One region of the Anatilimnocola aggregata genome, then DNA from elsewhere that is predicted to be linked to it. Evidence: riboswitches for the same ligand, from Rfam matches in the RefSeq annotation. Region 1 holds a riboswitch; the other holds the start of a gene.
What was found. A riboswitch is a leader RNA that binds a small molecule or an ion and turns the genes downstream of it on or off. The one in region 1 is predicted to bind cobalamin.
Positions count from the first base shown of each region.

Region 1 (3,941 bases):
GCAGGTTCGAAGTTCGCGCCTCGGGCGTCGGATAATAGTTGATGTCGATGACGTTATCGAGCATTCGCACCGCGGTGCTCACGGTCGTCTTCAATTTTTCCAGATCGAGCTTGCCGTCCTTAATATGGTTCCCAAGATTCACGGAACCCAAATTGCAGACCGCAGTCTCGGTTTCCGAAGTGTTGAGCAGGATTTCGGTGCAGAGATTACTGCTGTGTACCACGCCCGCGTGATCCTGCGGCGAACGGATGTTCGATGGATCCTTGAACGTGATCCACGGATGTCCGGTTTCGAACAGTCGCGTCAGCATCTTGCGCCACAAGTCAGCGGCGGGAATGCGGCGGAAGAGTTGCACGTCGCCAGCATCCGCCATTCGTTCGTACTCTTCGTAACGCTCTTCGAACGCGCGGCCAAACAAGTCGTGCAGATCGCTGACTTCATCCGGGCTGAAGAGGGTCCATTCGGCGTTCTGCTTGACCCGCTTAAGGAACAAGTCGGGAATCCAGTTGGCCGTGTGCATGTCGTGCGTACGCCGACGATCGTCACCGGTGTTCTTGCGGAGGTCGAGAAACTCTTCGATATCGAGATGCCACGTCTCGAGGTACGAACAAACGGCTCCCTTGCGCTTGCCACCTTGATTCACAGCGACAGCTGCATCGTTGACGACTTTCAAAAATGGAATCACGCCCTGGCTGCGGCCATTGGTTCCCTTAATGTGGGAATTCGTCGCCCGCACATTGGTCCAATCGTTCCCCAGTCCACCAGCCCACTTCGAGAGCAACGCATTATCCGAAACGGCCTTGAAAATGTGAGCCAGGTCATCGCTCACGGTGCTCAGATAGCACGAACTGAGCTGTGGGTGCGGAGTCCCCGAGTTAAACAGCGTCGGCGTGGCCGAAGTAAAGCTGAACGTCGACAGCGCTTCATAGAACTGAATTGCACGTTCTTCACGCGCATCTTCCTTGAGCGCGAGGCCCATTGCCACGCGCATCCAGAAGTATTGCGGCGTTTCAATCCGGCGACCGTCGATATGCAGCAGATAGCGGTCGTAAATCGCTTGCACACCGAGGTAGCGGAACTGGCCATCGCGCTCCGGCTTCATCGCCGCGGCGAGCTTAGTCAGATTCAGTTCGCGCAGTTCATTCGACAAGCGGCCGGCGCGAATCCCATCGATGATATAGTGCTCGAATTGATTCTCGTGGACGCGCTGCAGGTTCTTTGCGTCGGGTGTTTCGCCGAACGCTTCGCGATAAATGACGTTGAGTGTCAGCCGCGAGGCCACAATATCGAAGGCCGGGTCGCGTTCAATCCGCGAACGCGAGGCGAGTATCTGAGCGCGATAGATTTCGTCGACCGAAATGCCATCGAACACGCTACGAATCACTTCTTCCAGTAGTTCGTCGACGTTGACCACGTCTTCCAAGCCGCGGGCTGCTTCGGCCAGTCGCTTGCGAGCGCGACGTTGATCGAAAGGAACGCGCGAGCCGTCTTCGAGCACAACATGTACGGTGGTCGTCGGGATGTTTGCTTCATCCGCCAGAGGCACATCGCTGCGCAAGGCGCGAATCTTGGCATGTTCCGCGCGGTAGATGATGTAAGTGCGCGCTACGCGATAATGCCCGCGCGACATCAGTCCCATTTCGACAAGGTCTTGAATCCGTTCGACATCCACGCCGTTCGGCTGGCTGGCGAGTGGGCCGACGTCGTCGGCGACGGATTGCGCAACGGCCGCAATTTCGTGCATCAAGTCGGTATCGAGAGGCTGACCATCGGCCAGTCGCAACTCGGCGCGGAACGCATTGGCGATCGCGTTTTGAATACGACCAAGATCAAACGTCGTGACGCGGGCATCGCGTTTCCGTACCAGCCATTCGTGCGGGGCAAGCAACATCTCGCAAGACTCCTGTGGGCGTATCCGTCCGATACGCATGTGCGGGGCCACGCCGAGGCGACGCGAGAAGCGGAAGATCGAGGTGCGTTGCCGTAGCCTGCGCATGACCAAGCGGCGACAGAAGTGCCGATGAGTCGTGAGTGCGCGCGGGCATTCGCAAGGCCGGCTTTCGCCAGCTGTCCTCGACCGACCTTCCCCGAGAAGGTAACGGCGGATGAGCGTGCACGGCCTGACAGTAACCGGCTGTCATGGGTAAAGCCGCTGCTCAGTCGCTGGCAGGTCTTCGGACTTGTGGACAAACGGGCAAGGCGAACCTCGACCGAACCTACTGGCCATCGCTTCCCAAGGTCGTGCGCGAAGATGTAGGCAGTCCATGCTCCGGGGCAAAATCTCAGTGCTGTTGATGGCGGTCGTTTCCACTTACCGCTGCGGGGCAGTCCCGGTTTTTCACCGGCGTTCCCTCTTTTCGAGGCTCTGAGCGTTCAGAGCCAACCAGCAACGAGGCCCATGATATCGTGCTACCAGAGTCCGTCAACCACAACGTATAGATTTTATGAAGTTGCCGGGTAGGACGTCGGGAGAACTTGCCCAGTGTGAAAAGTCTTCCGGAAAAAGTTGGTTCAGCGGCCTCGCACCGTTAGAATCAGCGGCGCGTGCGTATCCCAGATCGGTTCGTCCAAGCGAGTTCACCATGCGTTGGCAAAGTGATTGGTCGGCGTCCCTGGCCGTTGTTGTGGCGGTTTCATTATTGACTGGCTGCGGGCAGCAGTTGCCCAATCCTGACCAGCGCTCAGCGGCGGCTACAGCAGAGACGGTAGATGACGAAGCACGGGAAGTGGACGAGAGCCCGGCACGAGCGATAGCACAACCTGCGGTGAAACTCACTTCGTTTAACGCAGCCTCGTCCGACGCCAACTGGTCTAGCTTTCGCGGACCGAGCGGTATGGGCACGACCGCAGCCAAGGGCTTGCCGCTGACTTGGAGTAAGGACGAAAACATCGCTTGGAAGGTCGAAATGCCCGGCCCGGGAGCATCGAGCCCGATCGTCTTCGGCGACCGAATCTACATAACATGCTATTCAGGCTTCTTCGTCCCCGGCGAGAAAGGGGACAAGGCAAATCTTAAGCGTCACCTGCTCGCGCTGAAAAAGAGTGATGGGAGTTTGATCTGGGAGCAGAAGGTTGCCGCCAAACTGCCCGAAGAAGACAGCATTCGCGATCACGGTTTCGCCGCCAGCACACCTGCTGCCGATGCCGACCACGTTTATGTCTTCTTTGGCAAGACAGGAGTAATTGCCTTCACTCACGATGGCAAGGAAGTCTGGCGGGCTGATGTTGGCAGCAAGACCAACAAGTGGGGCTCGTCGTCATCGCCGGTTCTTTACAAAGACCTCGTATTCGTGAATGCGAGCGTCGAGAGCGAAACGCTTTACGCCCTTGATCGAAAGACGGGCGAAGTGAAGTGGCAGCAGAAAAAAATCCGCGAGTCGTGGAATACTCCAGTGCTGGTGATAGCAGATTCTGGCCGCCAGGAATTAATTGTGTCGGTGCAGGGCAAAGTGCTGGCGTTCAATCCCGAGACCGGTGAACCGCTGTGGAATTGCGACACTGACATCGGTTGGTACATGGTGCCGAGCGTCGTCGCTGCTGATGGAATTGTTTACTGCCTCGGTGGTCGTTCGGGCAACGCCGCCCTCGCAGTGAAGGCCGGTGGCAGTGGCGATGTGACCGATACTCATCGCTTGTGGACGAGCATCAAAGGCTCGAATGTGACGTCCCCCGTTTACCTCGATAAGCACCTGTATTGGATGCACGAGCAGCGGGGCGTGGCTTATTGTGCGAAGGTCGAAACAGGAGAGGTAACTTACGAAGAACGACTCGAACGAGCCGGGCAGGTCTATGCTTCGGCATTGCTGGCTGAAGGGCGCGTGTATTATCTGACTCGCGAGGGTAAAACGTTCGTGCTCGAAGCCAATCCGCAGTTCAAGCAGTTGGCGGTAAACGACCTGAATGACCGAAGCGTATTCAACGCCAGTCCCGCCGTCGATGGT
Region 1 is NZ_CP036274.1:4,167,668-4,171,608, forward strand. Features, by position in the region: gene ETAA8_RS15825 (ribonucleoside-diphosphate reductase subunit alpha) at 1-1,891, opposite strand, end outside; cobalamin riboswitch at 2,149-2,403, opposite strand; gene ETAA8_RS15830 (PQQ-binding-like beta-propeller repeat protein) at 2,583-3,941, shown strand, end outside.

Region 2 (3,941 bases), 2.2 Mb from region 1:
GGGAATTGGGGACTGCTGGTGGGCCATGATCTTGGCCATGGCATTCTTTTCGTTGTAAGGCGGCCGCCCCGTGAGCAAGTAGTGGAGCGTGCAGCCGAAGGAGTAAAGATCGGCGCGGCCATCGACGTTGTGCGAATCGGCTGCCTGCTCGGGGGCGATGTAATCGGGAGTGCCGAGCGTTTCGCCCATGACGGTCAGGTTGCGATCGCGGCCGGCGAGGAACGCGCGGGCGTCGTCTTCGAGCGCCATCGTCAGGTTGGCGATCTTTAGATTCCCCTGCACGCTGACGAGGACGTTCTGCGGCTTGAGATTGCGGTGGACGATCCCCTTCGAGTGCAAATGCGCCAGGCCATCGGCAATGCGGCGGGCTGTTTCGATGGCGACAGGAACCGCCAGCGGGCCGTGCTCGTTGACGACGCGACCAAGGTCGGCACCACCGACGTATTCAAAGGCGAGAAACGAGCGACCCTGCACTTCGCCCAATTCATAACTGGCGACGACGTGCGGATGTTGGATGTTCTTGGTCAGTTCGAACTCGCGCTTCATCCGCTTCATAAAGTCGGGCAGTTTGGCGAGTTCTTTGGGAACGACCTTCAACGAGACGATCAGGCCATCGCTGCGGCGCTGGGCTTTATAAATGGCCCCAGTGCTGGCGTTGGAAATCATCGTCAGGATTTCGTAGTTGCCAAACTGGTTCCCCTTGCTGGCCGGCGCTTCTTCAGCTGGCGACAACTTGGCTTCGGCCTGCATGGCCTTCTCGCCGCTGACGGCCGCCTTGAGCATGGCGTCGTAGGCTTTTTTGCGCGGCGGATCGGAGAGCATGACCCGCGCCGACGACAACTCGTTGAGCACTCGCTGAGCGATCACGCCGTTCGGGCCACCGGCAAACGAGCGGACGTGCATCATCTGCCGATCGGCAGCCGAGTTGATGACGTCGACGTCCCCCTCCAGCTCTTTCAGCCCCAGCAGGCGATAAAAATTAGCGGGCTGCTCTTCCGGCGGAATGGAGAGCCATTTGTAGTACGGATCGAAGGTGGTGGTCACTCGGCAGGGCTCCAGCGAACTCGATTCAGCGCAGTAAGCGCAAGGCAGTCTTGAGAGGTAGCGTCAGGGTAATCATCACGCGGAAGCGCTGCAATCGTCCTGCGGCAGAAGGGGTGCGGTCACAGACAGGATGCCTATGCCACGAGGGAGAAAGGAACGGCTACGGCGCTTCCACCACTTCGAAGGCGGAGCCTTTGATCTTGCGCAGTTCGTCGTGCAGGACCGGAATCCGCTCATCGGGCGCACAGCTGAGGGCCCATTCGATGCCGTTATCGGCGACGAGCATGCCGTGCTTCTTCAGCCCTTTGAGAATGGCCTGCACCGGCGGGCTGAATTTGGAGATGTCGTAGTCGGCCTTCAGGCGCAGACGTTCGCCCATGCGCGGCAAGTTGGGATCGGTCTTGCGACTGGCATAGTGCGTGGCGGGCGAAACATAAGCCTTACGAGAATTGCGCACCGTCACGCGCATGGCATGATTGACCATGCCGGCCTGCAGTTCGTCATAGCGAATGATCGCAGGAAAAATCGGCAGCCCCGCGGCATCGCTGCTGGTCCAGCCGTCGGGACGGAGGTCGTTGGTCTTGAGGTTGAAGGTCGCTTCGCAGGCTGCTTGCCAGCCGCCATCGACCTTTTTCATTTGATAGAACTCGTACAGCATCATGGCTGCTGGATCGACGACGATGGCGTGCCGGTCGCCACCTTGATCGAGCTTGTCGCGCTGCACGTCGTCGAGCGAAAGCCGCTTCAGGTCGTCTTCGCGTTTGAAGTGCGCGGGCCAACCTTCAATCGGCACGTTCGCGGGAATTGGAAATGGTCCCTTGTCAGACTCATCGGGGTACGAGACTACTTTCAAATCGACGCGCGGCTGATTGGGCGGCACGAGGATGTAGGCCATGTCTGGGTTATAGCGCAGCGGTTTCTCGTTGCCGATCGAGGCGACAATGGCCGCGCTGTTCTTGTGCACCGGCCATTTCGAAACGTCGGCATTCCACGGATTGTCCTTGGGCATGATCTGTAGCTGCGAGACGATCGCGTCGGCCTCTTTCGTATCGAACATCACCGGCTTGGTGAGCGTTGGAGTTTGAGCGGAAACGCCAGCAACGCAGCTGAGTGCCGCGATGTAAGCAACAAGCGCAAAACCGAGTGGGCGTGACATCGAGCGAAGCTCCGCGGGCGAGGGAAGAAGCCGAGAGGCGGAAAACATCGTAGCAGGTCGCTAGCAGCAGGCAAAATTTGCGAAATCGGAATCATCCCTACGACCGGTGCCATCCGATTAATCGTTACAGGTTCTCAGCGAAACGTAACACGGGGGGTGGTACGTCGCTGGGAATTGCTGCCGGTGTCAGGGAAGCGGAGTGCAATGCTCCCGCCGCCCCGCGACTGTATGGGTGACGAACGCCAACGAAGCCACTGACTGCACACGCGGTTGGGAAGGCGGCTAGTAGGACGAACCCGAGCCAGGATATCTGACCCGCGCGGCCCGAAGTCACATCATTTTCCCGTGGGGGGAAGAGGACATCATGCTTTGGCCAATTCGGCCGCGCACGCGAGACGGCTCGCTGCGCATCAGCGCGCTTCCAACAGCGCCGCTGCCGTTCGTTTGTTTTGCTTGGCTCTTGTGCTGCGCGGCAGCTGTCGCCCAAGAGCAGTCCGGCGAGTTTCAACCGCCGTTGCCAGAAGTCCCAGTTTCTCAGCAGCCAGCGGAGCTTGCTCCGCAAGTCTTGCCAGAGACGCAGGTGCAAGGGGAACTAAGCAGCTTTCCGGCGGAGCCTTTGCCGGCCAGCGACGTCATCGCGCCAACACGCACGCCGCAGCCCATCTCGGAGAACGCGAGTTCGATCACCGTGATCACGCGCGAACAGATCGAACAGAGCGGTCAGGTCAACGTGGCTGAAGTGTTGCGCGGCACCCTCGGTGTCGACGTGGTGCGCCAAGGTGGCCCCGGCGGTTTGACGAGCGTTTTCATGCGCGGTGCAAACTCGCAACATACGAAGGTGCTGCTCGATGGCATTTCGCTGAACGACCCGAGCAATGCCTCGCGCTTGTTCGACTTCAGCACGCTCAGTACCGACAACATCGAACGGATCGAAGTCCTGCGCGGGCCGCAGAGCATGGCCTATGGCAGCGATGCGATCGGCGGCGTCATCAACATCATCAGTCGCCGCGGTCAGGGTCCGCTCAGCGTGCGGGCAGGTGCGCTCGGGGGGAGTTTCAAAACCGGTCAGACCAGCGTCAACGTGCAAGCCGGCGATGAGAATGCTTATTACTCGGTCACCGGTTCGTTTCTCTCGACCGGCGGCATCTCGGCCGCGAGTGCGCGGGTCGGCGGCGTCGAGCACGATCAGTTCAATCTCGGCACCATGACGGGACGCATGGGCTGGAACGTTACGCCCGATCTGAATATCGACTACGTCTTTCGCGCTGCGGAAGGAACCGCAGCCGTCGACGACTTCGACTTTCTGACGGGACTGCCGGTCGACAACCTGATTCGCAAGAACGCAACGAACACGTTCGCCAATCGGATTCAACTCAGCTGGACCGGGCCGGAAGATCAGTTTCAGCACAAGCTGGGGTTCAACGTCAACAACGTCGAACGCAAAGATAGCGACCCGGGGTTTTCGCCCGCGCGGTTTCACGGTCAAACTCGCGAAGTCGACTACCTGGCCAGTCTCGTCGTAGTGCCGACCAACACGATTAACGTCGGGGCCAACTACCTGGCCGAAGATGCCTTCACCAGCGACAACACCCTGCAGTCGCAATTTGTGAAGGGAGTGTTCATTCAAGATCAGTTTCAACTGTTCGATCGCTTTTTCGGCACCGCCGGTGCGAGGTGGGATGAAACGAGCCGCGCCGGCCCCGCGCAGACGTATCGCGTGACCGGTCTCTACCGCATCGAC
Region 2 is NZ_CP036274.1:1,968,297-1,972,237, forward strand. Features, by position in the region: gene ETAA8_RS07710 (serine/threonine-protein kinase) at 1-1,044, opposite strand, end outside; gene ETAA8_RS07715 (hypothetical protein) at 1,205-2,200, opposite strand; cobalamin riboswitch at 2,346-2,532, shown strand; gene ETAA8_RS07720 (TonB-dependent receptor plug domain-containing protein) at 2,565-3,941, shown strand, end outside.
Region 2: linked by a shared signal. The riboswitch ahead of ETAA8_RS07720 (TonB-dependent receptor plug domain-containing protein) and the one ahead of ETAA8_RS15825 (ribonucleoside-diphosphate reductase subunit alpha) in region 1 are both predicted to bind cobalamin.